Regions from separate parts of the Thauera sp. WH-1 genome, predicted to be linked through region 1. Evidence: predicted binding sites of a transcription regulator. Region 1 holds the regulator's gene; the other holds the start of a gene.
The links. The regulator FNR, encoded in region 1, switches genes on or off when oxygen is low (the NO sensors DNR and NnrR bind a similar motif). The targets are predictions, from matches to a motif close to TTGANCTAGNTCAA.
Positions count from the first base shown of each region.

Region 2: ACMV5O_RS17390 (hemerythrin domain-containing protein) is a predicted target of FNR. The motif match lies at 10,536-10,549, and genes of this name have one in related genera.

Region 1 is NZ_JBLQGP010000006.1:182,795-197,187, forward strand. Features, by position in the region: gene ACMV5O_RS08665 (MBL fold metallo-hydrolase RNA specificity domain-containing protein) at 1-954, shown strand, start outside; gene ACMV5O_RS08670 (PHA/PHB synthase family protein) at 1,067-2,755, shown strand; gene ACMV5O_RS08675 (Crp/Fnr family transcriptional regulator) at 2,789-3,472, opposite strand; gene ACMV5O_RS08680 (SirB2 family protein) at 3,573-3,953, shown strand; gene fnr (fumarate/nitrate reduction transcriptional regulator Fnr) at 3,981-4,721, opposite strand; gene hemN (oxygen-independent coproporphyrinogen III oxidase) at 4,871-6,262, shown strand; gene ACMV5O_RS08695 (sulfite exporter TauE/SafE family protein) at 6,359-7,069, shown strand; gene ACMV5O_RS08700 (heavy-metal-associated domain-containing protein) at 7,088-7,297, shown strand; gene ppa (inorganic diphosphatase) at 7,387-7,914, shown strand; gene pyk (pyruvate kinase) at 7,973-9,391, opposite strand; gene ACMV5O_RS08715 (GlcG/HbpS family heme-binding protein) at 9,388-9,813, opposite strand; gene ACMV5O_RS08720 (DUF3830 family protein) at 9,850-10,272, opposite strand; gene ACMV5O_RS08725 (2-hydroxy-3-oxopropionate reductase) at 10,396-11,280, opposite strand; gene hyi (hydroxypyruvate isomerase) at 11,351-12,130, opposite strand; gene gcl (glyoxylate carboligase) at 12,204-13,979, opposite strand; gene ACMV5O_RS08740 (LysR family transcriptional regulator) at 14,097-14,393, shown strand, end outside.
Region 2 is NZ_JBLQGP010000020.1:67,713-82,105, forward strand. Features, by position in the region: gene ACMV5O_RS17320 (helix-turn-helix domain-containing protein) at 1-711, opposite strand, end outside; gene ACMV5O_RS17325 (enoyl ACP reductase FabMG family protein) at 870-2,186, shown strand; gene ACMV5O_RS17330 (SIR2 family NAD-dependent protein deacylase) at 2,221-3,078, opposite strand; gene ACMV5O_RS17335 (glutathione S-transferase family protein) at 3,402-4,334, opposite strand; gene ACMV5O_RS17340 (LysR family transcriptional regulator) at 4,470-5,351, opposite strand; gene ACMV5O_RS17345 (DoxX family protein) at 5,509-5,961, shown strand; gene ACMV5O_RS17350 (DODA-type extradiol aromatic ring-opening family dioxygenase) at 6,053-6,880, shown strand; gene ACMV5O_RS17355 (hypothetical protein) at 6,890-7,321, shown strand; gene ACMV5O_RS17360 (SOS response-associated peptidase) at 7,362-8,033, shown strand; tRNA gene ACMV5O_RS17365 (tRNA-His) at 8,186-8,261, opposite strand; tRNA gene ACMV5O_RS17370 (tRNA-Arg) at 8,305-8,381, opposite strand; tRNA gene ACMV5O_RS17375 (tRNA-Pro) at 8,410-8,486, opposite strand; gene ACMV5O_RS17380 (hypothetical protein) at 8,544-9,815, opposite strand; gene ACMV5O_RS17385 (DUF2249 domain-containing protein) at 9,812-10,030, opposite strand; gene ACMV5O_RS17390 (hemerythrin domain-containing protein) at 10,027-10,482, opposite strand; gene ACMV5O_RS17395 (MFS transporter) at 10,703-11,893, shown strand; gene ACMV5O_RS17400 (NAD(P)/FAD-dependent oxidoreductase) at 11,915-13,153, opposite strand; gene ACMV5O_RS17405 (DUF748 domain-containing protein) at 13,323-14,393, shown strand, end outside.

The DNA of each region.
Region 1 (14,393 bases):
GGGCAGGGCGTCAGTTGCCGCTTTCGCAATGCCGGGCACATTCTCGGCTCGGCCATCATCGAGATCGATATCGACCGGGGCGGTGCCGCCACGCGCCTGGTCGTGTCGGGCGATCTCGGCCAGCCACTGCGGCCAGTGCTGCAGGATCCGGTGCAGGTCTCGAAGGCCGACCTGCTGTGCATCGAGTCAACCTATGGCAACCGGGCGCATCGCTCCTTCGCGGCGACCTACGACGAGCTCGCCGGCGTGCTGCAGGGCACGCTCAGGGAGGGCGCCGGCAACGTCATCATTCCCGCGTTCGCGGTCGGCCGCACCCAGGAAATGCTGTTCGTCCTCGCCGACCTCGTGCGCATGGGGCGCATCGCACAGCTTGACGTGGTCGTTGATTCGCCGATGGCCTCTGCCGTCACCGAGCTCACCGTACGTCACGAGGAGCTGTGGGACGACGAGACCCGCGAACTCTATGCATGGACGCAGAACAATGCCGATCGCTTCCGCCTGCGCCTGGTGCAGGATGTCGAGGAGTCGATGGCCCTTAATGCGGTGCGTGGCGGCTTGGTCATCATCTCGGCGAGCGGCATGTGCGACGCCGGACGCATCAAGCACCACCTGCGCTATAACCTGGGCCGGCGCGAGTGCGCGATCGTCATCGTCGGCTTTCAGGCCGCGGGCACGCTCGGTCGTCGCCTGGTCGATGGGGCGAGACAGGTGACCCTGTTCGGCGAGCGCATCGCGGTGCAGGCAAAGGTGCACACCATCGGTGGCCTGTCGGCGCATGCCGACCAGCCGGCGTTGCTGGCGTGGCTGCGAGGCTTTTCGCACCCGCCGCGGCAGACCTTCATCGTGCACGGCGAGCCCGAGGCCGCGGTCGAATTCGCCGCGGCGGTGGAGCGCGAACTGCGCTGGCAGGGCGTCACCGTGGCGGAGCCCGGCCGGCCCTATCACGCAAACTGAACACGGCAGCAGAGGGAGCCCCGACATGGCGAGCAGCACGAAACCCAGATCGACCGACACGGCCGGCAATGGCGAGCGTCGGGCGTCCACTCGCAGTCGCCGCGTGTCGGGCATGTTGAATCGCCTGCACGACCAGGTCGAGGGCTCGATCGATCCGCTCGGCATGGCTGCGCCGATCGTCCATGCGCAGCTGGCCTGGATGGCGCACCCGCAGGAGCTCGCCGAGCACCTCGCCAGCCTGTCCAATGACTTGTGGCGGCTGCAACTCCACACCTGGGACAGGCTGCGCGGCATTCCCAGCGACGATCCGATCTCGCCCAACGCCGACGACGCGCGTTTCGCCGATCCGGTGTGGACCGAGCGGCCGACCTGGGACCTCATCAAGGAGTGGTATCTCGCCTTCACCCACCATACCCAGGACATGTTGTACGAGACGCCCGGGTTGTCGAGCAAGGAGCGGCGGCGCGCCGCCTTCTGGTGGCGGAAGTGGCTCAACGCGGTGGCGCCGACCAACTTCTTCTGGACCAATCCGGTGGCCTTGCGCAAGGCCCTGGAGACCCGCGGCGAAAGCATCATGCGCGGCCTGCAGAACTTTCTCGACGACATCCAGGCGGGCGACGTTCGCATGACGAGTCCGGATGACTTCCGTGTCGGCGAGAATCTTGCCACCACGCCGGGCGCGGTGATCTTCCGCAACCGCCTGCTCGAGGTCATCCACTACGCGCCGACACGGAAGCGGGTCTGCGCCGAGCCGGTGGTGATCGTCACGCCCTGGATCAACAAGTTCTACGTGCTCGATCTGGTGCCCAAGAAGAGCATGATCCGCTTCCTGCTCGATCAGGGCCTGGATGTCTTCATCACGAGTTGGAAGAACCCGGACGCCTCCATGCGCGACGTCGGCTTCGACGACTATCTGCTCGAGGGCGTGGACGCGATCGTGCAGGTCGCGCGTCGTTTCACCGGCGCGGCACGGGTGCACGCAGTGGGCTACTGCATCGGTGGCACTGCGCTGGCGATGTACATGGCCTGGGCCAATCGCCACTACGGCGAGGAGGCGATGCCGGTTGCGGACTGGACGCTCCTCACCACCCTGGTCGACTTCCACAAGCCAGGCGACATCGAGGTCTTCATCGACGAGAGCAGCATCCGCTACCTGACCGAGCAGATGGCGCGCAGGGGCTACCTCGACGGCAAGGACATGGCCGCCTCCTTCCGCCTGCTGCGCTCCAACAGCCTGATCTGGCATTACGTCGTGCATGGCTGGCTGTACGGCGAGAAGCCGCCGCCGTTCGACGTCCTCTACTGGAACATGGACGCCACCCGCATGCCTTATCGCATGCATGCCTGGTACCTGCGCGAGCTCTATCTGGACAACCGACTGATCCAGCCTGGCGCGCTGAGTGTGGCCGGCGAGGCGCTGGATCTGGGGGAGATCCGCCAACCGCTGTACGCGGTCGCGGCCGAGGACGACCACATCGCGCCCTGGCGACAGACTTTCAAGGTCGTACACCACATCGATGGCCCGGTACGCCAGGTGCTGTCCAGCTCGGGTCACATCCTGGGCATCGTGAATCCGGTGGTCGATCCGCCCAAGCGGCGCTACTGGGTGGGGCCGAGCGAGCGCAACGACACGGCCGATGCCTGGCGCCAAAGGGCGCAGGAGAGCGAAGGCAGCTGGTGGGAGGACTGGATGCGCTGGCTCAAGCCGCGCGCCGGGCGTGTGGTCGGCGCGCGCCCGGCCGCGACCGAGGCGTTTCCAGCGCTTGCGCCGGCCCCCGGCCAATATGTGCTCGAGCGCTGAGCGCGCGCCGAGCGCGCTGCACGGGTGCTGCGCTCAGCTGTTGTAGCGGGCAAGCCGTGCCGGGTCGTGCAGGGTGATGCGTTTGCCCTGCACGCTGATCAGGCCGGCCTCGCTGAGATCATGGAAGATCCGCGACAGGGTCTCGGGCGTCAGGTTCAGGCGCGAGGCGATCACCTGCTTGCTGGTCGGCAGGGCGATCTCGCACGGCGTGTCGCTGTCGGCGACCTGCAGCAGGTAACCGATCACGCGCTGCATGCTCGAGCGCAACGAGTAGGTCTCGACGTCCTGCACCAGGCTGTGCAGTCGAATCGCCATGCCGGCCAGCAGTTTGTGCGCAAAGGTCGAGTCCTGGTCGATGAGCTCGGTGACCACGGCCTGGCCGACGTGGATCAGCACGCTGTCGGTGAGGGCCTCGGCAAACACCGGATAGGGGCGGTTCATGAACATCACCGCCTCGCCAAAGCTCTGCAGGGCACCGACGATCTCGACCACCTTCTCGGTTCCTTGGGGAGAGGAGAAGGCGAGCTTGATCTGGCCGGAGACGACGAAGTAAAAGCCGTGGGGCTGGTCACCGCGCTGGAACAGCACCTCGCCCCGGGCGACGTGACGGTCGCGGGTGTAGCGCGACACGCGCTGGATGTCCGCCTCCGACAGTTCGCTGAACAGCGGGATGCGGTGCAGGAAGGACGAAATATCGAGCGTGGCGTGGTGGGGCATCGGCGGACTCTCCGGAACGAGTCGTAATATTAATCGAGAGCGGCCACAATACCGTGCCGTTCGCACCCGGCAGTGGAGTCGGGCATGGCAAGGAGAGGGGATGTACTACGCAATCAAACACCTGCATGTAAGCTGCGTCGTCCTCAGCGTCGCAGGTTTCCTGTTGCGCGGCCTGTGGATGATCTCGGGCAGCCCGCTGCTCAAGCACCGGCTCACGCGCGTGCTGCCTCACGTCATCGACAGCGTGCTGCTGCTGTCCGCCATCGCGCTGGCGGTGATGATCGCCCAGTATCCCTTCGCTGCCGACTGGGTGACGGCCAAGGTGCTTGGACTGCTCGCCTACATCGGGCTGGGCACGGTGGCGCTCAAGCGCGGCCGCACCCTGACTGTCCGCGTGTCGGCCTTCAGCGCCGCCTTGCTGGTGTATGCCTGGATCGCGTCGGTGGCGATGACGAAGAACGTCGCTGGCTTTTTCGCCTGAAGCGGCTGGCGGCGGCGCTGCCTGCGCTCAGCGCGCGCCGTGCTGGTGCTGGATCAGCTTCTTGAGGCTGGCCGGCTCCAGCAGCATCACGTGCTTCTGTTGCACCGCGATCAGGCCATCCTCCTGAAAGCGTGAGAACGCGCGCGACACGGTCTCGAGCTTGAGTCCGAGATAGGAGCCGATCTCCTCGCGCGTCATGCGCAGGTTGAATTCCTGGGCCGAGAAGCCGCGCGCATTGAAGCGCTGCGACATGTTGAGCAGGAAGGCGGCGAGGCGCTCCTCGGCGCGCATCGAGCCCAGCAGCATCATCACGCCGTGGTCGCGCACGATCTCGCGGCTCATCACCTTGTGGAACTGCAGCTGCAGGCCCTCGACCTCGTGCGACATCTGCTCGAGCTTGTCGTACGCGATCACGCACACCTCGCTGTCTTCGAGCGCGATCGCGTTGCAGCTGTGCGCTTCGGTGCTGATGCCGTCCAGACCGAGGATCTCGCCCGTCATCTGGAAGCCGGTGACCTGTTCGCGGCCGTCCTCGAGCAGCACGTCGGTCTTGAACGAGCCGGCGCGAATCGCGTAGATCGCCTCGAACGGATCGCCTGCACGATAAAGGCTCTGCTGGCGCTTGACCTTGCGGCGTGCGCCGACCAGTTCGTCGAGTCGGCTCAGTTCGTTGTCCGACATCCCGAAGGGCAGACACAACTCCACGAGGTTGCACTGCGAACAGGCTGATTTCAGCCCATTCACGGTAATCGGCACACTTGCCCTCATCTGCACGATAATCCTGCTTCCCTGACAAAAGACACCAAACCAGACCCGCTGGTTGGTCGGCCGGGCAAGGTTTCATGCCCGTTGACCCACGTCAACCAAAAACCTGCGGTGATCTGCCATTGTTTGGCACACACTGCAGCAGCAAGACTATGAAAAGCCAGAACGAACTCATCTTCGATCCGCAACTGATCCGCAAATTCGACATCAACGGACCGCGGTATACCTCTTATCCGACAGCGGACCGCTTCGTCGAAGCCTTCAACGCGGATGCGCTCAAGGCGTGGCTCGCAAAGCGGGCCGTGGGCGGCGTCAGCAAACCGCTCTCATTATACTTCCACATCCCATTCTGTAACACGATCTGCTACTACTGCGCCTGCAACAAGATCATCACCAAGGATCATGGGCGTTCCGCCAAGTACCTGAAATACCTGGCAAAGGAGATCGCGATGCAGGCGGCCTGCCTCGAGGGCAGTCGTCAGGTGACCCAGCTTCACCTCGGCGGCGGCACTCCCACCTTCCTGTCGCACGACGAGATGCGCGAGCTGATGGATTCGGTGCGTGAGCACTTCACGCTGGTGCCGAACGGCGAATATTCGATCGAGGTCGATCCGCGCAAGGTCGATTTCGACACCGTGAAGCTGCTCGCCGACCTTGGCTTCAACCGCATGAGCGTGGGCGTGCAGGACTTTGCGGAGGATGTGCAGGCGGCGGTCAATCGCATCCAAAGCGTCGAAGAGACCAAGCTCGTCATCGACGCCGCGCGGGCCACCGGCTTCAAGTCGGTGAGCATGGACCTGATCTACGGCCTGCCCAAGCAGAACGTGATCAGCTTCAACCGTACGCTCGAGCAGGTGCTCGAGATCTCGCCCGATCGCATCTCGCTCTACAGCTACGCCCATCTGCCGGGGCTGTTCAAGCCGCAGCGGCGCATCCAGACCAGCGACATGCCCAGCGCCGACACCAAGCTGCAGCTGCTGCAGCTCGGCATCCGCCGCCTCACAGCAGCCGGCTATGTCTACATCGGCATGGACCACTTCGCCAAGCCGGACGACGAGCTCACCGTCGCCCAGCGCCAGGGCCGGCTGCACCGCAACTTCCAGGGCTACTCGACCCAGGCCGAATGCGACCTGCTCGCCTTCGGCGTTTCGGCGATCGGCAAGATCGGGCCGGTGTATGCGCAGAACGTGAAGACGCTCGACGAGTACTACGATGCGCTCGACCGCGACGAGCTGCCGGTGCTGCGCGGCATCGAACTCACCGCCGACGACCTGCTGCGGCGCGCCATCATCCAGGCGCTGATGTGCCATTTCGAGCTGTCGATGCAGTCGATCGAGATTGCTCACCTGATCAATTTCCGCGACTACTTCGCCGACGAGCTCGCCGACCTGGCCGAGATGGAAAAGGCCGGCCTGCTCAAGATCGACGGCGACTGGATCAGCGTCGAGCCCGCCGGGCGCCTGCTGGTGCGCGGCATTGCGATGGTGTTCGACCGCTATCTGCGTGCCGATCGCGAGCGCGCACGCTACTCGCGGGTGATCTGAGCGCAGTTGCCGCCAACCCGCATTTGCCACCTACCGTTTCTGCAGTGCAGCGTAAGATGACGGCTTCGTCCTTGTCGGCCATGCGCCGGAGCCGTCATGCCTGAAACCGGTTACCTTGCCGTCTTCCTGATCGGACTGCTTGGCGGCACGCACTGCGTGTCGATGTGCGGCGGCATCGTCGGCGCGCTCACGATGCAGGTACAGACGCCGGGCAGCAAGCCGCAATGGCCGCTGCACCTGGCCTACAACCTTGGGCGCATCAGCACCTACACCGCACTCGGCGGCCTGGTCGGGGCGCTCGGCTCGGCCGGCATGCTGTACGACGGCATGCTGCCGGTGCAGATGACGCTGTACGTGCTCGCCAACCTGATGCTGGTGGCGCTTGGTCTCTACCTCACCGGTTTCACCCGGCTGCTCGCCCCGGTCGAGCGCCTCGGCCACCTGCTGTGGCGGCGCATCCAGCCTGCCACCCGTCGCTTTCTGCCGGCGCGCTCGGTCAAGCAGGCGCTGCCGCTTGGGCTGTTGTGGGGCTTCATCCCCTGCGGCCTGACATATTCGATTCTCGCCACCGCGCTGGTGACCGGCTCCGGTGCGCGCGGCGCCGGTCTGATGCTCGCCTTCGGCCTGGGCACGCTGCCCAATCTGCTGCTGGCCGGCATGCTGTTCAAGCGTTTCCGCGACTTCACCCGCAACCGCAAGGTGCGTCTGGCGTCGGGCCTGCTCGTGCTCGGCTTCGGCCTGTTCGGGCTGTACCATGCGCCCAGCCTCGGCGGCGACCTGTGGAGCGGGGTGGTGTGTGTGACCTGACATGACGAGGAGCAAGGCATGAACGAAGTGACGATCAAGGTCCTGGGCATGAGCTGCGGCGGCTGCGTGAAGAACGTGACTGGCGTGCTGCAGGCACTGCCAGGCGTCGAGCAGGTGCAGGTCTCGCTCGAGGGGGCTTCGGCCGCGGTGCGCTACGACCCGGCCCAGGTCTCGGTCGAGGCGCTGCGCGCCGCGGTCGAGGAGGCGGGCTTCGACGCGCCGGCCTGAGCGGGCCATGCGCCTGGGGCCGCGACGCCGTGCAAGGGATTGCGGTTTCCCCCTATAATCCGCGCACAATTTTTCCACGGGAGGGAATCATGGGTTTTGATCTGGTCAGCGCCGGCAAGGACGTGCCGAACGACATCAACGTCATCATCGAGATCTCCGCGCAGGGCGATCCGATCAAGTTCGAGGTGGACAAGGACAGCGGCGCCGTCTTCGTCGACCGCTTCATGGGCACCTCGATGCGTTACCCGCTCAACTACGGCTACGTGCCGCACACCATCGCCGGTGATGGCGACCCGGTGGACGTGCTGGTCGTGACCCCCTTCCCGCTGGCCCCGGGCGTCGTCATCCGCTGCCGTCCGGTGGGCGTGCTGAAGATGGAAGACGACGGCGGCGTGGATGCCAAGGTCGTCGCCGTGCCGGTGTCCAAGCTGACCCCGCTGTACGACAAGGTACAGACCACCGACGACCTGCCCGAACTGCTGATGAAGCAGACGGTGCATTTCTTCGAGCACTACAAGGACCTCGAGCCCGGCAAGTGGGTCAAGATCCTGGGCTGGGGCACGGTCGAGGAAGCCAAGCAGGAAATCGTGAACGGCCTGGCTGCCGGCAAGAAGTAAGCGCGCACGGCACAAAAAAACCGCGGGATTCCGCGGTTTTTTTTAGTCCCTTGTACGCTCAGCGCGGGATGCGCGCCACGTGCAGCAGGTTGGTGCTGCCGCTCTTGCCGAAGGGCAGGCCGGCGATCACGACCACGACATCCCCCGGGCGGGCGAAGTCGTGTGCCACCGCGGCACTGGCTGCGTGGTCCACCATCTCGGCGACGTCATGCACCTCCTCGAAGGGGACGGGGTGGACGCCCCACACCAGGGCCAGCCGGCGGGCCGTGCCCAGATGCGGGGTCAGCGCCAGGATCGGCGTTGCCGGCCGCTCGCGGCTGGCGCGCAGGCTGCTGAAGCCAGTCGTCGTGTAGGCGACGGTGGCGGCTGGCTCGAGCAGGCCGGCCACACGACGCAGCGCGCAGCAGATGGCGTCGGGCGTGTTGGCCTCGGCGGGGGTGTGGCTCGCCTCGAGGCCGGTACGCCAGGCCGGATCCTGCTCCACTTCGCAGATGATGCGGTGCATGATGCTGACCGCCTCCACCGGGTACTGGCCGGAGGCCGACTCGGCCGACAGCATGACCGCGTCGGCGCCGTCGTAGATCGCGGTCGCGACGTCCGAGGCCTCGGCGCGGGTGGGCACCGGCGCGCTGATCATCGACTCCAGCATCTGCGTCGCCACCACCACCGGCTTGCCGGCGGCCCGTGCCGCGCGCACGATGCGCCGCTGCAGCACCGGCACCTGCTGCGGCGGCAGCTCGACGCCCAGATCGCCGCGCGCCACCATGATGCCGTCGGCCAGCGCGACGATCGGCTCGAGCTGATCGATGGCGGCCGGCTTTTCCAGCTTTGCCATGACCCACGCGCGATCGCCGATGATCTCGCGTGCCTCGCGCAGATCCTCCGGGCGCTGCACGAAGGACAACGCCACCCAGTCCACCCCGAGCGACAGGCCGAAGTCGAGATCGGCCCTGTCCTTGGCGGTGAGTGGCGAGATCGGCAGCACCACGCCGGGCACGTTGACCCCCTTGCGGTCCGACAGCACGCCGGCGACCAGTACCGTGGTGTCGGCAAAGTCGGGGCCGAAGGCGTCGACGCGCAGGCGCAGCTTGCCATCGTCGAGCAGCAGTTCGGTGCCGGCCTCGAGCGCGGCGAAGATCTCGGGGTGGGGCAGGTTGACACGGTTGGCGTCGCCGGCGGCCGGGTCGAGGTCGAGCCGGAAGCGCGCCCCGGGGCTGAGGGTGACCTTGCCTTCGGCAAAGCGGCCGACGCGCAGCTTCGGCCCCTGCAGATCCATCAGCACGCCGATCGGGCGGCCGAGCTCCTGCTCGACCTCGCGGATCAGGGCGAGGCGTTCGGCATGGTCGGCATGGCTGCCGTGGCTGAAGTTGAGGCGGAACACATCGGCGCCGGCCGCAGCCAGCTCGCGGATGCGCTCAAGGGTGGAACTGGCCGGGCCCAGGGTGGCGAGGATGCGGGCGCTGCGTTCGCGTTTCATGCCGCGTGCTCCAGTGCTTTGGGCAGCTCGAGGGCGGCGACACCGGCACGCGCGACCTGCGCGTCCTCGCCCGCCTTGACCCCGGAGACGCCCACCGCGCCGACGATGCAACCTTCAACGACGATCGGTTCGCCGCCCTCGAGCGGCACCACCGGCATGGCCAGCGCGGCAAAGCGGCCGTTGTTGACCATGTCCTCGTAGGTCTTGCTCGGCTTGCCGCTGAGCACCGAGGTGCGGGCCTTCTCGGGCGCGACGGCGGCACTCATCAGCGGCGCGCCATCCATGCGCTGCAGCCACAGGGCATGGCCGCCGGCGTCGCACACGGCGATGCTGACGGCCCAGCCATGGGCGCGGGCCTCGGTTTCGGCTGCGGCGGCGATCCTCTTGACGTCGGCAAGCGTCAAGGCGTGGGTGCTCTTCATGGTGTGTCTCTTCCTTTTCGTTGTGTCGGCAGCGCCTCAGCGCTCGCCCAGATCGGTGAAGCGGATCCATTGCGCGCCCTTCCACAAAACCGTCCGCCCCATCTCGTAGAGTTGATCGGCACCTTCGACCACGGTCAGGAAGTGGTTGCCGGCGAGCTGGCCCATCTTGCTCGCGAAGCAGCTGCTGCCATAGGCGAACAGGATCTCGGTCTCCGAGAAGCCGCCGGGGTAGAGCAGGATGTCGCCGCGCGACGGGTGGCTGGTGTGGTTCTCGAAGCCGACGCCGGTGTCGAAGTCGCCGAGCGGAACCCACACCGCCTCGCCGCTCCAGCGCGAATGGATGACCTGATTGGAAAAGGGCAGCAGCTTCAGGAAGGCGGCGCAGGTCTTTGGCGCGGCGGCTTCTTCCAGGCGCGCGACGAAACGCGTCGTGCCGACGTCGATGGCGAGGTGGCGCATCGGGGATCTCCTTTGGTGAAGTGGGCGGCAGGCGGGGGAGCGCCTGCCGCCCGGGGGGCGCCGGTCAATGCCGGCGCCTCGTGATGATCGGCCGCGACTCGGGCGGCCGGGATAGGCCCGGACTTATTGTCCGATTTCGAAATTGGCCATCTTCTCCAGCGCGCGCACCATCGCCGAGTGGTCCCACTTGGCGCCGCCGTGCGCCGCGCAGGCGTTGAACAGCTCCTGCGCGGTGGCGGTGTTGGGCAGCGACACGCCGAGCTGGCGCGCGGTGGTGAGCGCGAGGTTGAGATCCTTCTGGTGCAGCTCGATGCGAAAGCCCGGGTCGAAGCTGCGCTTGACCATGCGCTCGCCATGGACCTCGAGGATGCGCGAGTTGGCGAAACCGCCCATCAGCGCCTGGCGCACCTTGGCCGGGTCGGCGCCGGCCTTCGCGGCCAGCAGCAGGGCCTCGCCGACGGCCTCGATGTTGAGGGCGACGATGATCTGGTTGGCGACCTTGGTGATCTGGCCGTCGCCGTTGCCGCCCACCAGCGTGATGTTCTTGCCCATCAGCTCGAACAGCGGCTTGACCTTGTCGAAGGTGGCTTCGCTGCCGCCGACCATGATGGTCAGGCTGGCTGCCTTGGCGCCGACCTCGCCGCCGGAGACCGGCGCGTCGAGGTATTCGCAGCCGAGCGCATTGATGCGCCTGGCGAACTCCTTGGTGGCGACCGGCGAGATCGAGCTCATGTCGACCACGATCTTGCCCTTGGTCAGGCCGGCGGCGACGCCCTCGGGGTTGAACAGCGCGTCCTCGACGTGCGGCGTGTCCGGCACCATGGTGATGATGATGTCGGCGTGGCGCGCCACTTCGGCGCCATTGGCGCAGACCTTGGCGCCGGCGTCGAGCAGCGCCGCCGGGGTGTCGCCGTGGGTGAAGGTGTGGACGGTGTGGCCGCCCTTTAGCAGGTGGCCCGCCATGGGGGCGCCCATGATGCCGAGGCCGATGAATCCGATGTTTGCCATGATCTTGTCTCCTGGATGTGGTTGAAGCTGGGTCGAATGGTGTCGGGGCGCCGCTAGGTGCGACTGCGGCTCAGCCGGCGAGCGCCTTGATCCAGCCCAGGCCTTCGCGGGTGCCGGCGGCAGGCTTGTATTCGCAGCCGATCCAGCCGTCGTAGCCGAGCCGGTCGATGAAGCGGAACAGCCAGGCGTAGTTGATCTCGCCCGTTCCCGGCTCGTTGCGGCCCGGGTTGTCGGCGATCTGCATGTGGGCGATCTTCGGCAGGTGGCGGGCGATGGTGTTGGCCAGATCGCCCTCCATGCGCTGCATGTGATAGATGTCGTGCTGCAGGTACAGGTTGGGTGAGCCGACCTCGTCGATCAGTGCGATCGCTTGCGCGCTGCGGTTGAGGTAGAAGCCCGGGATGTCGAAGGTGTTGATCGGCTCCACCAGCAGGCGGATGCCCGCTGCCTCGAGCTTGGCGGCGGCGAAGCGGAGGTTGGCGACGAAGGTTTCATGCACCTTTTCCGCGTCGACACCGGTGGGCGCGATGCCGGCCAGGCAATTCACCTGCTTGCAGCCGAGTGCGGTGGCGTAGTCGATCGCGCGGCCGACGCCGTCCTGGAACTCGCCGACGCGGTCCGGATGACAGGCGATGCCACGTTCGCCCCCTTCCCAGTTGCCCGCCGGCAGGTTGTGCAGCACCTGGACGAGGCCGTGCCTGTCGAGGCGCTCGGCGATCTCGCCCTTGTCGAAGGCGTAGGGGAAGAGGAACTCCACGCCCTTGAAGCCGGCTTCGGCGGCCGCCTGGAAGCGATCGAGGAAGGGCACTTCGTTGAAGAGCATGGTGAGGTTGGCGTTGAACTTCGGCATGTCCGTGTCTCCGGTTTTCAGTTGCGGGCGGGCAGGGCGGGAGCGGCCAGGGCCGACTCCCGCAGCGATGTACTCAGTCGAGCATCGAGATCGCGGTCGGGGCGTCCGCGCCGCGTTCGGCGAGCTCCTCGAACTCGTTGATGGCGTTGATCTCGGTGCCCATCGAGATGTTGGTCACGCGCTCGAGGATGATCTCGACCACCACCGGCACGCGGAATTCTTCCATCCACTGCTGCGCCTGGGCAAAGGCGGGCTGGATGTCTTCAGCCTTGCGCACGCGGATCGCCTTGCAGCCCAAGCCTTCGACCACGGCAACATGATCCACCCCATAGCCCTCGGTCTCGGGTGCGTTGATGTTCTCGAACGCGAGCTGCACACAGTAATCCATGTCGAAGCCACGCTGCGATTGCCGGATCAGGCCGAGATAGGCGTTATTCACCAGCACGTGCAGGTAAGGCAGCTTGAACTGCGCGCCCACCGCCAGCTCCTCGATCATGAACTGGAAGTCGTAATCGCCCGAGATCGCCACCACGCGGCGCTCCGGGTCGGCCGCGCACACGCCCAATGCCGCCGGGATGGTCCAGCCGAGCGGGCCGGCCTGGCCGCAGTTGATCCAGTGGCGCGGCTTGTACACATGCAGGAACTGCGCGGCGGCAATCTGCGACAGGCCGATCGTGCTAACGTAGCAGGTGTCCTTGCCGAAGGCGCGGTTCATCTCCTCGTACACGCGCTGCGGCTTCATCGGCGTGGCGTCGAAGTGGGTCTTGCGCTGCAGTGTGCGCTTGCGCTCCTGGCACTCGGCCACCCAGGCGCTGCGCTCGCGCAGCGTGCCGGCAGCCTTCATCTCGCGCGCCACCTCGAGCAGGCGGTCGAGCGCCGCGCCGGCATCGGACACGATGCCGTAGTCGGGGCCGAACACGCGGCCGATCTGGGTCGGCTCGATGTCCACATGCACGAACTTGCGTCCCTCGGTATAGACCTCGACCGAGCCGGTGTGGCGGTTGGCCCAGCGGTTGCCGATGCCGAACACGAAGTCCGACGCCAGCATGGTCGCGTTGCCATAGCGGTGCGAAGTCTGCAGGCCGACCATGCCGGCCATCAGCGGGTGGTCGTCGGGGATGCTGCCCCAGCCCATCAGGGTCGGGATCACCGGCACGCCGGTGAGTTCGGCGAATTCCTGCAGGCGCGCGACGGCGTCGGCGTTGTGCACCCCTCCGCCGGCGACGATCAGCGGGCGCTCGGCGGCGTTGAGCATGGCCATCGCCTTCTCGGCCTGGGCGCGGGTGGCGGCCGGCTTGTAGGCGGGCAGCGGCTCGTAGGTGTCGATGTCGAACTCGATCTCGGCCATCTGCACGTCGAAGGGCAGATCGATCAGCACCGGCCCCGGGCGGCCCGAGCGCATGATGCTGAAGGCCTGCTGGAACACGCGCGGCACCAGGGCCGGCTCGCGCACGGTCACCGCCCACTTGGTCACCGGCTTGGCGATGGACTCGATGTCCACCGCCTGGAAGTCCTCCTTGTACAGGCGGGCCCGCGGCGCCTGGCCGGTGATGCACAGGATGGGGATGGAGTCGGCCGCGGCCGAGTACAGGCCGGTGATCATGTCGGTGCCGGCCGGGCCGGAGGTGCCGATGCACACGCCGATGTTGCCGGCCTTGGCGCGGGTGTAACCCTCGGCCATGTGCGAGGCGCCCTCGACGTGGCGGCCGAGGATGTGCTTGAAGCCGCCGTTCTTCTTCATCGCCGAGTAAAGCGGGTTGATCGCGGCGCCGGGCACACCGAACACGGTGCTCACGCCTTCCTTGCGCATCACCGCGGCGGCGGCGTCGACTGCTCTCATGCGGGCCATTTGCTGTCTCCTCGTAGGGGATGTTGTTGAAATCGATGGCTGCAGGATAGGGATTGGGCGAGGCGTCGTGAATGGGTGTATAAATCGCTTCTGTCGATACTTTGAGTATTGAGTACCATGGATCGCCATACCGAGATACGCAGCTTTGCGCTGGTTGCCGAGAAGGGCAGCTTTGCGGCCGCGGCACTGGTCGAGGGGGTCACCCCGGTGGTGATGGGGCGGCGCCTCGATGGCCTCGAGAAGCGCCTCGGCGTCAAGCTGATGCACCGTTCCACGCGCGGGCTGACGCTGACCGAGCTCGGCGAGCAGTTTCTCGAGCAGTGCCGCCAGTTGCTGCGCGAGTTCGACGAGATCGAGCGTGGCGTCAGTGCCGGGCGCAACGTGGTGCGCGGTCACCTCGTGGTGTCGGCACCG
Region 2 (14,393 bases), on a different contig from region 1:
CCACACCAGGTTGATCGCCGCATGCACGCCGGCCGAGCAGGCGACCGGGACGGCGATGGCGTCCAGTCCGTCGTCGAAGCCCTCCATCGGCAACTCGGAGCCGCCGAAGGCGCTGTCGCGCACCGCATAACCGCGCTCGCGGGTCTGGTGCAGGATGTCGTCAATCTCGTTGCGAAAGACGGCGGCGCTGCGTGCGTTGACGGGCGGCGCCGCCTCGAAGTGGGCAAACTCGGCCTCGCGCTCGGCCTGGGTGCAGAAGGCCAGCCAGGCGCGGCCGGGGGCGGAGAGAAACAGATCGACGCGATAGCCGACGTGGTAGCGTGGATTGAGGGCCAGGCCGGACAGGCGGCGGGAGCTCTCCGCAAGCTCCATCGCGTGGTCGCGATGGACGAGCAGGTCGGACGGCCACAAGGCGCTTCGCTGCAATGCGACCAGGTGCGGCGCCGCGACTTCGACCAGGCGGCCGTAAGCCGTCGAGTTGCCGGTCGGGGGCGCCCAGTCGGCGGTGTGGCGCCAGTGGCCGTCGTAGATCGAGCGCCAGGCGAGGCCGCCCTGTTCGAGCGTATGCAGGATGCGCAGCAGCGTCGGCTTGGGCAGCCCGGTTGCACTGTGGAGGGCGCGCAGGCTGGCGACTTTGAGCGCGCCCAAGGCCCGCAGCACCTTGATGCCGCGTTCGAGGGCCCTGATCGATTGTGTGCCGTCCGTTGTCATCGCGCGCCTGTTGAGGACTGATGATCGAAGAGTAGCGCAGGATGCGCAGCGCCCCCAGCGCCATGGCTGGGCGCAACAAGCATGGGGTTGCCGCGGCAGACTCGGTAGAATCGCGGAACACTTTCTTGGACCAGACAGAGGCCCTGCCTCGAAACGATATGAACAAGCCCACTCCCCTGACCCAACTTCCGCAAGACGCCCTTTTTCGCGCGGGTGACGTGTTCGTGCTCTTCGGTGAGCTGTTCGGCCGCGGTTACGCCAGCGGCCTTGTCAACGAGGCGCGTGCGGCGGGCATGCAGATCGTGGGCATCACCGTCGGCCGGCGCGACGACAACAACGCGCTGCGTCCGCTCAACGACGAGGAGCTGGCGGCGGCCGAGGCCAACCTCGGCGGCCGGGTCATCAACGTGCCGCTGATGGCCGGCTTCGACCTCGACGCACCGGCGGGCGAGCCCACACCCACCGAGCTGCTCAACGCGCTGACGCTCAAGACCTGGGAGCAGGACAAGCTCGACTGGGCGCACATCGAAAAGTGCCGTGCCATCGGTACCGAGCGCTTCCGCAAGGGCGTGGCCGAGGTCATGGCCCAGCTCGAGGGCCTGATCGGCGCGGGGCGCAATGTCTTCTTCGCCCACACCATGGCCGGTGGCATCCCCAAGGCCAAGGTCTTCATGGTGATCGCCAACCGCATCTACAAGGGCCGCGGCGACCGCTTCATGTCCTCGCAGACGCTGCTCGACAGCGATCTGGGCAAGCTCATCCTGCAGAACTTCGACGAAGTGTCGGCCAATACCTTCCAGCACCTGATCGAGGGCAGCGCCGCGCTGCGCGCCCGCGTCGAGGCGGGCGGCGGCGAGGTGCGCTACACCGCCTACGGCTACCACGGCACCGAGATCCTCATCGACGGCCGCTACCAGTGGCAGACCTACACCAACTACACCCAGGGCTACGCCAAGATGCGGCTCGAGCGCATCGCCCGGGCGGCGTGGGAGCAGGGCATCAAGGCCACGGTCTACAACTGCCCCGAGATCCGCACCAACTCCACCGACGTGTTCGCCGGTGTCGAGCTGCCGCTGATCGCGCTGCTCGAGGCACTGAAGAAGGAGGGCGGCGGCGCCTGGGCGGAGTCGCAGTGGCAGGCCTGCCGCGAACTGCTGGCCGAGGGCGTCACGCTGGAAGACGTGCTCAAGAAGGTGGCGGACTTCCAGAGCAGCGCGGTGATGCAGCGCTATCGCGACTTCGCCGCCTGGCCGATGCCCAACAGCCCCGAGCAGGCCGATCTGCAGATCGGCACGTCCGAGGACATCGTGCAGATGCACAAGGACCGCAAGGCGCTGATCACCGACCTGCTCAGCACGCTGGTGCTGGAAGCCACCGGCGCGCTGATCTTCCGCGCGTCGTCGGCGCCGACCGGCCCGGTGCTGTGGCTCAACCACGACATCGTGGCGCGGCAACTGAATCAGCTGCACGCCTGAGCCAGCACGGGGCGGCCGGGTCGCCTACGGGCGCCTACGGGCTGCGAGCAGCCCTGATCAGCGCCCGTTCGATGCCGCTGAGGGCCTCGGCGCCGGTCATTGGCAGCGAGACACCACGATCGGTCGCGGTCTTCGCCTCGGTGGGGTTGATCCGGATCAGCGGGGCATGCTGCTCCTCGCCGAACAGGCGCACCGAAGGGATGGCCGTCCCCGCGCCGATCTCGATCACCAGCAGCCGCTCGACAGGCCTGCGCCAGGCGTCGAAGCGCGACCACTGCATGCGGGTTCGCTCCTCGATCCAGCCGTCGTCGTTGAACATCAGGATGTTGGGCCGCGCCAGTGCGCCGCAGTGCGGGCAACGCGGCGCCTCATCGAGCAGCTCGCACGCGTCGTCATCGACCGCGGGCACGAAGCCGTCGGCGGACCAGATGGTGTCGCGGCAGGGCATCAGGCATTGCAGATGGTGAATCGAACCGTGGCATTCGACGATGCGCTCGGGGTCGAAGCCGGCACGCTGAAACTGCCCGTCCACGTTCGAGGTGAAGACGAAAAGGCCTGCCGGCAGGCGTCGCCCGATCGCGCTCAGGATCGCGAAGCCGGGGCCGGGAAGGGTGCGACGGTAGAGCGCGAGCCGGTGCCCGTAAAAACCCCAGGCGAGCCTTGGCCGGGCGTGGAAAGCGTGCGGCGAGGCAATCTCCGCGAATGACATGCGCGCGCGCCCAAGGGCGGGATAGGCGCGCCACATGCCTTCATTACCCCGAAAGTCCGGCAGGCCGGAATCGACTCCGAGCCCGGCGCCGGCGGTGACGAGCAGCCCATCGGCCTGGCTGATCAGCCGCGCGCAACGGGCGAAACGGTCTTCGAGCTCAAGCGGGGAGGGGGGTGATGACATGGAAGCGGGCTTTCAAGCGGGGTGGTCAAGCTTCGGTCGGTGGTGAGCGGCGCTCGGGGCGGTGACGGTGCCGCCATAGGCGAGGTCGGCGCGGCCGACGCGTGGGGCAGGGTCTGCGCCTGCGCGAGGCCTTGGACGCGGCGCCGGAAGGCTTCGAATTTACTCCTTGCGACAATGCCGCGCCAATGCAATGCCGGTGCCAGGAGGAGGCGCAGGTTTTCGGTCAGCCGCCAAGGGAGCGGCAGGGGCAGGATGCTCGATGACTGAGCACACTGTCCCGCGCGGCACCGGTCCGGTTTGTCGCTGCGCCGCGCTCCGGTTGCTCACAGATAGTCGAGGGCTGGCCCGGCCGGCACGATCCCGCTCGGGTTCAGCGCCCGGATCGAGTAATACCCGGCCTTGATGTGGTCTGGCCGCACGCTGCGGGCGAACGCCGGCAGCGCCAGCAAGCGGCGCAGATAGGCCATCACGTTCGCATAGGCCGACAGTGGTCGCAGATTGCACTTGAAGAGCCCGTGGTACGCGAGGTCGAAGCGGATCAGCGTGACGAAGGCGCGGATGTCGGTCTCGGTGAGCTGTTCGCCGACAAGCCAGTGGGCCTTTGCGAGTCGGCTGTCCATCCAGGCAAGGCAGTCGAAAACACGCCCGACGGCCTCGTCGTACGCGGCCTGGGTGGTGGCGAATCCGGCCTGATAGACGCCGTTGTTGAAGTCCGCGTAGAGGCGCGTGTTGGCGGCCTCGATCGCGTCGACCCATGCGGCCGGTCGCAGCGCAACCGGGTTGTGGGCGAGGGCGCCGAAATCGCCGTCGAGGATCTGCACGATGTCCGCCGATTCGTTATTCACGATGGTGGCGCGCGATCGGTCCCACAGCACGGGCACGGTCGCGCGTCCCGTGTAGGTCGGGTCCGCGCGGGTGTAGAGCGCGTGGAGGTGGCGCGCGCCGTTGAGGTCGTCGAGGTCGGTGCCGAGTTGCCCGGTGAAGGCCCAGCCCTGCTCGGTGAGGCGCGGGTCGACGACACGGATGTCGATCGCATGCTCCAGCCCTTTGAGCCGTAGCGCGATCAGGGCGCGGCACGCCCAGGGGCAGATGTAGGCCATGTACAGCACGTAGCGTCCGGCCTCCGGGGTGAAACCCTCGGGGCTGTCCGCGCCGATACGATGCCGAAAGCCGGAGTCCTGGCGGATGAACCGACCCTCGTCGTCACTCGCCTGCACCGGCTGCCACCTTTCCATCCAACGTCCGTTGACCAGCATGATTGATTCGCTCCTCGTCGATTGATCGGTCTCACGCTGCTGGGCACGATATTCGTGTGCTCACCTCGGATAAAGAGGGGGTGCATGGATGGACTGTTCCAGCGACTGAAACGAAAGAGGCTCGGTGCGGCTGTTTCACCAGCCCGGAGGCGGCGTGGCGAAGCGTTCGGCAAGGAAATCGATCAAGGCACGCACCTTGGGCGGAACAAACTTGCGCGTGGGATAGAGGGCATAGATGCCGAGCTCGATCGAGCGGTATTCAGGCATCAGTTCAATCAGCGTACCGGCGGCCAGGTCGTCGGCGACCAGGAAGCCGGGCTGCAGGATCACCCCCTGGTCGGCGAGCGCCATCGCACGGCAGGTGTCGCCGCTGTTGGAATGTACGCGGGGCCGGGTGCGCACGCTCGTGCGCCCGTCCGGCCCCTCGAACTGCCACTCGTCGCCGCCTGACCAGTAGCTGTAGGCGATGACCGTGTGTTCGGCGAGATCGGCAGGCTTGCGCGGCATGCCATGGGCCGCCAGATAGCCGGGCGAGGCGCACAACACGATGCGGGTGCGGGCGAGCTGCCGGCATACGAGGGTGGAGCTGGGCAGCGCGGCGATCCGGATCGCCGCATCGAAACCTTCCTCGACGAGGTCGACGGTGCGGTCGGACAGGGTCAGCTCGAGCCGCACCTGTGGATGAAGGTCGCGGAAGGCGCCCCACAGCGGTGCGAGGTGGCGGATGCCGAAAGTGACCGGCGCATTGATGCGCAGCAGGCCGCGCGCCGTGCCGCTGCGCGCGTGCAGCTCGGCCTCGGCCTCCTCCAGTCCGGCGAGCAGTTCGCGACTGTGCGCATAAAAACGCTCGCCATCCTCGGTCAGTGACAGGCGGCGGGTGGTGCGGTGGAGCAGGCGGACGCCGAGCCTTGTCTCGAGCTCGGCCACATAGCGCGAGGTGGCGGCTTTGGACAGCCCGAGCGCATCCGCGGCGCCCACGAAGCTGCCGGCATCGACCACTGCACAGAAAGTCTGCATTTCGACGAATCGGTCCATTGTCGCAATTATTGGAACAGTATTTCGCGTGGACGCTTGTTTATCTCAATCAGCGCGGGCCGTAAAGTGCCCTCCATGGTCAGCGCATCGCACGAGACGCTGAACCAAAACACGATAACGACCCAAACGGAGAATGATCATGACCCATCCCCTCATCCAGCGCTTCCTTTCCACCAATGCCGGCTGGGGCGCGCTCGCCCTGCGCATCCCGGTCGGCATCATCTTCGCTGCCCATGGGGCGCAGAAACTCTTCGGCTGGTTCGGCGGTCACGGCCTGGAAGGCACGGGCCAGTGGATGGCCTCGATCGGCCTGGCGCCCGGCTACCTGATGGCCTTGCTCGCCGGCAGCGCAGAGTTCTTTGGCGGCCTGGCGCTGATCATCGGCCTGCTGGTGCGGCCCGCGGCGGCGGTGCTCGCGATCGCGATGCTGGTGGCGATCTTCAGCGTGCATATCGGCAACGGGCTGTTCATGAGCAACAACGGCTACGAATTCGGCCTGGCGCTGCTGGCGGTTTCGGTGTCGCTGATGTTGAGCGGCGCGGGACGGGCGTCGATCGACGCGGCGTTGAGCGGCAGCGCGACCAAGGCCTGAGCGTCGGCTTGAAGGCCCGGGCCGGTCGCTGGACCGGCTCGACCGCAACCCCCTCGGCACAGGGCAGCGCCGGTCGTTTTGGAGAATTCAGATGCAAGCACTTCCTACTCTGTTCGTTTCGCACGGCGCGCCCACGTTCGCGCTCGACCCTGGCTTCGCTGGCGCGAATCTCGCCGCGCTCGGCCGCCGGCTGCCGCGCCCGCAGGCGGTGCTGGTGGTGTCGCCGCACTGGATGACGCGCCAGCCGCAGGCCACCCTGTCGCTGCGGCCAGAGACGATCCACGATTTCGGCGGCTTCGATCCCGCGCTGTACACGCTGCAGTACCCCGCCGAGGGTGCGCATCTGGCCGCGCGCCGCGCGCTCGAACTGCTGCAGGCGGCGGGCCTGTCCGCGACGCCCAATGCCGATCGCGGCCTCGACCACGGTGCCTGGGTGCCGCTGATGCACCTGTACCCGAAGGCCGACGTGCCGGTATTCCAGGTTTCGCTGCCGGCGTGGCTGGATGCCGATGGCGCCTACGAGTACGGTCGCGTGCTGGCGCCGCTGGCGGCTGAGGGCGTGCTGATCGTGGGGTCGGGCAGCCTCACCCACAACCTGTACGAGTTCCGCCTCGGCGATCCGCGTGCCGAAGCCTATGCGGCGGAGTTCGCGCATTGGGTGCGAGACGCGGTGCTGGCGGGTGACCACGAACGCTTGCGCCGAGCGCTGGCGATTGCGCCGCACGCACGTCGGGCTCACCCTACCGCCGAGCATTACCTGCCGCTGCTGGTGGCCGCCGGCGCGGCGGCGCAGCCCCTGCCCGCCAGCGTCGTCGAAGGCGGCATCGTGCATGGCGTGCTGTCGATGGATTCCTTCGTCTTCCGTGCCGACCTCGCCCTGGGGCAGGACGCCGCCGAGAAAACCGCCTTACCCAACTGAGGCCCGACCATGTCCGATCAAGACCTTATCGTTCAACAAGCGTCCGTTCCCGCCAGACGCCTGATCCTGCTGTTCCACGGCGTGGGCGCGCAGCCCCGGGACCTCGTGCCGCTGGGCCGCATCCTCGCCGAAGCGGACCCCGCCGCCTGGGTGGTGAGCGTGCGCTCGCCCGAACCCTGCGACCTCGGCAGCGGCTGGCAATGGTTCTCGGTGCGGGGCGTGACCGAGGACAGCCGCCCGGCGCGTATCGCCGAGGCCATGCCCCTGTTCGCGCACACCGTACGCGACTGGCAGGCACGGGCCGCTGTGGATGCGGCCGGCACCACGCTGATCGGCTTCTCGCAGGGGGCGATCATGGCACTCGAATCCACGCAACTGCCCGAGGCCGTGGCCGGGCGCGTGATCTCGCTCGCCGCCCGGGTGAAGGCCTTGGCCGCCTGATCCGGGGCGCACCACTGAGATAGTCGGGGAGAAAGCGCTCATGTGCGGTCGCTATGCGCTCTATGGTCCGATCTCGCGCCTGCGCGAGGCCTTCGATGCCGAGCCCGAAGGCGTCGACTTCGAGCCGCGCTGGAACGCGGCGCCGATGCAGTGGCTGCCGGTGGTGCGCCAGCGGCCGAGCGGCGAGCGGGTGATCCATCGGCTGCGCTGGGGGCTGGTGCCCTCGTGGGCGAAGGATGAGGCGATCGCCACCAGGCTCATCAATGCGCGCGGCGAATCGGTCGCGGAGAAGCCGTCCTTCCGGGCGGCGTTCCGCCGCCGGCGCTGCATCGTGCCGGCAAACGGTTTCTACGAGTGGCAGCAGATCGCCGGCGGCAAGCAGCCGTTCTACATCCACCCGGTCGAGGGCCAGTTCTTCGCGCTGGCCGGACTGTGGGAGCGCTGGATCCGCCCGGCCGACGGCGAGGCACTCGACACCTTCACGATTGTGACCACCGCATCCAACGCGGCGATGCGGCCGCTGCACGATCGGATGCCGGTGATCCTGGCGGCGGGCGATCACCAGGGCTGGCTGGCCGGGGGGACGCCAGCCGATCAGGTGCAAGCCATGATCAGGCCGTGCCCCGAGGCCTCGCTCGCGCTGTACCCGGTGGGCAAGGCGGTCGGCAACGTCAGGAACGAGGGGGCGGGGCTGATCCAGCCGCTCGCGTAGCAAGCCGAGCGGCAGCCTCGGTGCACTTCGAGTGACGAAGGCGAAGTGTCCAAAAACGAAAAACCCACCGCTTGGGGTGGGTTCGTCGGCTTACTATGTGCTTACCGTGACTTTTCGCGCATCGCAGAATCGGCGCTAAGTCCTTGAGTTTTTGGGGCGACATACCGGTTTCGAACCGGTGACCTTTGGAGCCACAATCCAACGCTCTACCAACTGAGCTAATGCCGCCACTACCGGACCCCGGCAACGCCGAAGCCCTTGAAACCTGTCCTGGCCTGCCCGGCAGGGATCGAACCTGCAACCCCCGGCTTAGAAGGCCGGTGCTCTATCCAATTGAGCTACGGGCAGAATCCCGCGGGCATTTCAGGGTGTGAGCTGGTCGGGGTGGAGGGATTCGAACCCCCGACATCTTGCTCCCAAAGCAAGCGCGCTACCGGACTGCGCTACACCCCGAGAGCCGCGAACTATACAGAGTCCTTTTCGGCTCGTCAAACGTATTTGAAGCGCCCTTCAGGCTTGCCCAGCGCGATGCCATGCAAGTACCGCGCGCGACAGATTGATGAGCAGCCAGGCGAACTCGGCGGCTACCAGCAAACCGGCCAGCGGGGTCAACACCGGCACGAGGACGGCGGCGACGAGGGCGGCAAGCGCAATGCCATGCAGGCGCAACTGCAGGCGTGCGGGACGGTCGGGCAACAGCTTCTTCATGTTGGGCGCACGCACGCCGGCTTGCGTGAGGTTGAGCCAGGCGAGGAAGGGCACGATCTTGTACAGCATGGCGCTGATCGCGCCGGCAAAGGTGCCGTGCAGGATCAGCACGCCGGCGAGCACGGGCCACTGCGCGGCGTCGTGCAGCGTGGCCAACAGCAGCGCGACCAGGCTGGCCAGCAGACTCAGCATCGCCAGGCGGAATGCGCGGAAGGGCGCGTCGGGCGTGCTGCGTCGGGTGCGGCGCTGCAGACCGAGGGTCTGGGCAGCGAACGCCCCCGCGCACACCAGCAGGGCGGTGCCGAACAGCATCACGCCCCAGCCCAGCCCGACGCTCAGGCTCAGCGACCACAGCACCAGGGCGACGAGGGTGGCCGGGGCCCAGTAGCGCGTAAAGGCGGCGGGGTAGGCGGGCGTGATCTGGAACATCGGCACCACCACCCAGCTCGTCGCCGCGAGCAGCAGGCCGCCCCAGCCCATCCACGCCCACACGGCATGCAGGTCGACTAGGGTGGGCAAGGCCAGGGGCAAGCTGATGCCACGCCCGATCACGAAGGCCAGCAGCAGACCGAGGCCGGTGGCGATGGCCAGCGCCGAGAGGGCGAGGCGCAGGTCGCGCGGCGTGCGGCTCGCGCCCTGCGCCGGGGCGGCTCTGGCAAGCCCGATCACGCTGGCGAGCAGGAAGATGCCCAGCCCGCCGACCAGCAGCGCGCCGCCGGCGACGATGGCCAGCGGCTGTCCGAGGCCGAGGCCTATGGCGAGACTGGCGGCGCCCAGGCCGAGCACAACATGGGTGAGGCCGGCAGTGCGCAGCGGTGCCGGAACGCTCGCGCCAGCGACCACCGGCAGGATCTGCAACAGCGCGCCAAGCATGGCCTGCAGCATGAAGCCCGCGGCAAACAGATGGACGAGGGCGAGGGCGCCTGGCGTCCATCGCGACACCAGCAACTCGCCATCCGCAAGGAGCACCAAGCCCGCCGCCAGGCCGAAGAGCGGCGCGGTGAGGAAGAAACGTAGCGGTGCCGAAAGCGGAGGGGTGTCGTGGTAGGCGAGGCCGGGGTTGGCGCCGCTCATGGTCGTCCAATGAGGATCTCGACCGCGCCGTCTTCGCGGAAGCGTGCGTCGTGGCGGTAGCCGTCGCGATCGAGCATGCGCAGCAGGGGCTGCGGCATGCGGTCGAGCAGCAGGGTGAATTCGCCGCCGGGCGGCAAGTCGGCAATGGCCTCCATGGCGCGCTCGAAAGGCTCGGGGGGCTCGAGGCCGCGGGCGTCTACGGTCCGGGTATTCATGCTGTCAGCTTCCTGTTCAAGCGCAGTGCCAGGGTGTTGACGATCTCCTCGCGCTGCGCGCCGAGGCGGGTGTCGCACATCGGGTAGAGGATGTTCTCTTCCCTCATGTTGTGCTGCTGCATCATGATCAGCAGCGTCTCCGCTTCGCCGGCAAATTCATCCGCATCCCTGCGTTCGAGTGCCGAGCTCATCCGGTCCAGCGTGGCGCGCATCTCGACGTGCTCGCCGCGCATGACTTCGGTCGGACCCTGAGTCATTCCGGTGGCCGCCTCGAAGCGTGGAAACAGCTCCTGCTCCTCGGCCCGAAAGTGGGATTCGAGACTGGCGGCGAAGCAGTTCAGAGCCTCGGTCGCAGCCGGCCAGTCACCCTTTGCGGCGAGCGTCTCGGCGCGGGCGAAGTCGTGGTCGCAACTGCGATGGTCATGCGTCATCAGTTCGGCGATCGAGGTCATGGTGCGCTCCGGCGGTGGGTATGCGCATTCTCCGCAGCGCGTGCGCGACGGCATTGATAAGAGTCAAGTCGACGAATTCGGTGATGTTGTGCCAGTCCTCGGCATGCACCGCAACATTGGCGTCGAGCGCGCGCAAGCAGGCACAATGCCAGCTTGATTTTCTACGGGGATGCGGGCGATGCATGCGAGCGCGGCGCCCAGCGCGTGGGGCAGGATCTTTGTGCCCTTTGCCCTGGGTTACTACCTTTCCTACCTGCTGCGCACGGTCAACGCGGTGATCTCGCCCGCGCTGACCGAGGAACTCGGCCTGTCGGCAGCCCACCTCGGCTTGCTCACCAGTGCCTATTTCCTTGCCTTCGGCCTGGCGCAGATTCCGGTAGGCATGGCGCTCGACCGCTTCGGGCCGCGTCGGGTCGAGGCGGCCTTGTTGCTGGTGACCGCGCTGGGCGCCGTGCTGTTTGCGCTCGGTGATTCGCTGCCAGCGCTCGGCTTCGCGCGCGCCCTCATCGGCCTGGGCGTGTCCGCCTGCCTGATGGCGGCGCTGAAGGGCTTCGCGCTGTGGTATCCGCCCGAGCGCCAGAGCTCGATGACCGGCTTCATCATGGCCGCCGGTGCCCTCGGCGCACTCACCGCGAGCGCACCGCTGGAGGCGGCCTTGCCCTTCATCGGCTGGCGCGGCGCCTTCTGGCTGGTGGCGGCGTTGGCGCTGATTGCCTCCGTGCAGATCTACCGCTCGCTGCCCGATGCGCTGGCGAGCGGGCCGCGCGGCAGCATCGGTGGGGCCCTGCGCGTGGTGGCGGGGATCTACGTGGCGCCCGCCTTCCTGCGCTTCGCCGCGTCGGCGGCCTTCTTCGTCGGCGGCTTCATGGCCTTGCAGAGCCTGTGGGCGGTGCCCTGGCTGATGCACGTGAACAACTTCGATCTCGCCGGCGCGGCGCGCATGCTGGTGGTGCTCAATCTCGGCAGCCTGGTGGGGCAGTTGTCGATCGGCCTGCTCGGCGTGGGGCTGGCACGGCGCGGCATTCGCGCCCTGGCCCTGCTGCGCTGGGGCTACGTCTGCCTGCTGCTGGCGCAGCTCGCGATTTTGTGGTCGCTGGCGCCGCCGATCCTGCTGTGGTTCGTCTATGGCCTGTTCTCGGCGGTCAATTCGCAGACCTATCTGGCCGCCTCGCGCGCCTTCCCGCCCGCGCTGTTCGGCCGCGTGAGCACGGCGATCAACCTGATGGCGTTTGCCGGCGCCTTCTTCGTGCAGTGGGGGCTCGGCGTCGCGCTCGATCTGCTGCAGGCGCAGGGGTACGCGATGGCCAGCGCCTTGTGGCTCAGCTTTGCCGGCCTGATTGCGCTGCAGCTCATCGGTTTCCTGCCCTTGCTGAAGGCCAGGGATGCGGCGCCCAGCGCAGCGCCGCGCTAGCCCCGGCGCCGGCGGGCGGATTCAGACCGCCTGCCCGCAGGCAACTCCCGAGGACCAGGCCCACTGGAAGTTGTAGCCGCCGAGGTGGCCGGTCACGTCCACCACCTCACCGATGAAGTACAGGCCGGACAGCGTGCGTGCCTCCAGGGTCTTCGACGACAGCTGACGGGTGTCCACGCCGCCCAGCGTGACCTCGGCCTTGGCATAGCCCTGGGTTCCGGAGGGCGCCAGCGCCCAGGACGACAGCGCCGCCGCGATGCTGCGCAGCTCGGCATGGCGGTACTGGTTGAGCGGTCGCGTCCAGCCATGGAGCTCGCACCAGGCGTGGGCAAAGCGCCGCGGCAGGTGGGCGGCGAGCAGATTGGCGAGCAGGCCGCGGTCCTGGGCGTGGGCGAGCAGCCAGGCTTCGGCATCGACGCCGGGCAGCAGGTCGATGCTGACCGGCGCCCACTCGCCGTCCTCGTAGGCCTGTTGCTGCCAGTAGCTCGAGACCTGCAGGATCGACGGACCGGACAGGCCGCGATGGGTGACGAGCGCAGCCTCGCGAAACACCGGGCCGCGGCACTGTGCCTCGACCTCGAGCGAGATGCCCGATAGGGGCGCGATCAGGGCCAGGGTCTCGGGCGGCAGGGTCAGGGGCACGAGGGCCGGCCGTGGTGGGACCACGGCCAGGCCGAACTGCTCGGCCACTCGGTAGCCGAAAGGCGTGGCGCCGATCTTGGGGATGGCCAGGCCGCCCGTGGCGATCACCAGGCTGTGTGCGGCGAAGCGGCCCTGATCGGTTTCAATGACGAAGCGCTCGGCCGCATCGGCCGTGCGCTCGATGCCGTGCACCTGCGCCGGCATGGCCCACTCGACGCCCCCGTCCTCGCATTCGGCGCGCAGCATGTCGATGATCTGTTGCGCGGAGTCATCACAAAAAAGCTGGCCCCAGCTCCTTTCGTGAAAATCGATGCCGTGGCGGGCCACGAGATCGATAAAATCGCCGGCCGTGTAGCGCGACAGGGCGGAGCGCACGAAGTGCGGGTTGCGGCTCAGGTAGTTGTCGGCGCCGACGCGGCGGTTGGTGAAGTTGCACCGTCCGCCGCCGGAGATACGGATCTTCTCGGCGAGCCGGGTGGCGTGGTCAATCAGCAGCACGCTGCGGCCGCGCTGGCCGGCGGTAGCGGCGCACATCATGCCAGCGGCACCCGCGCCGATGATGACGACATCGAAGCTGCGCCGGCTGGGGCTGCAGACGGGCGTGCGTTCGAGCCTCACGTCCTTACCTGTGGATGGAAAGCGGCGCAGAATACGCCTTGTTCCCGGAGCCGGCAATGCGCGCTGCCGCGGCCAATTCAGTCGCATGGCGGCAGGGCCGGACGCGGTCCGGGCCCGACTCCGCACGGCTACGCCCATCCAAAAACAATACTTCCTGCTGGAGCACCTCATGCCTGACACCACCACCGAATCGAACCCGGCTGCACGCAGCGGGCGCGGGCGGCGCAAGGTGTTGTGGATCGGCGCCACGCTGCTCGCGCTGGCCGCCATCGTCTACCTCGCCGCGCCGCCGCTGGCGCGGCACTACACCGAAAAGCTGCTCGGCGAGACGCTCGGACGGGAGGTCGCCGTCGACCGCGTGCTGATCAACCCCTTCCGCCTCACCGCCGAGGTGGGCGGGCTCAGCATCAAGGAGGCCGATGGGGGTGGCGAGGCGCTGGCTTTCGAGACACTGCGCGCCAACCTCGAACTCGAATCCCTCGTGCGCGGCGGCATCGTGCTGCACGAGCTGGCGCTCATCGCGCCGCGCCTGCGGCTCGAGGTCGACGCCGCCGGCCGGCACAACTGGGCCGACGTCGCCGAGCGGCTTGCCGCCCTGGGTGGTGCCGAGGCCGATGCCGATGCCGATGCCGATGCCGCCCCCTTGCTGTTCTCGATCGGCAACATCCGCATCAGTAACGGCCACGTCACCGTCGCGGACAAGGCGCGTGGCCTGACGCACGAACTCAGCGACATCGGTCTGGGCGTGCCCTTTGTCTCCAATCTGCCGGTGCGGGTGGATGTCTTCGTTCAGCCTTCGCTGTCGGCCAGCCTGAATGGCCAGCCGCTGCTGCTGAATGCGCGCACCAAGCCCTTTGCCGAATCGCAGGAGACCATCCTCGACGTCGCGCTCAAGCAGTTCGACCTCGCACCCTGGCTCGCCTACCTGCCGATGGAGGCACGCTTCCGGCTGCCGTCCGCACTGCTGACCACCAATCTCGAGCTGTCCTTCAGCCAGCCGTCCGACGGACCGCCGGTGTTCGCACTGCGCGGCCCGCTGCAGATCGACGAGCTGGTGCTGCAGGATCGCGATGGCGCCCAGGTCGCCCGCATTGCCGAGGCCGAGCTGGAGTTTGCCGACGTGCAGCCGCTGATCGGGCGCTGGCACTTCACTCGCCTGCGGCTGGCGCAGCCCGAGATCGATGTCATCCGCCTCGAGAATGGCGGCCTCAATCTGCTCGACCTGTTGCCGCCCGCAGGC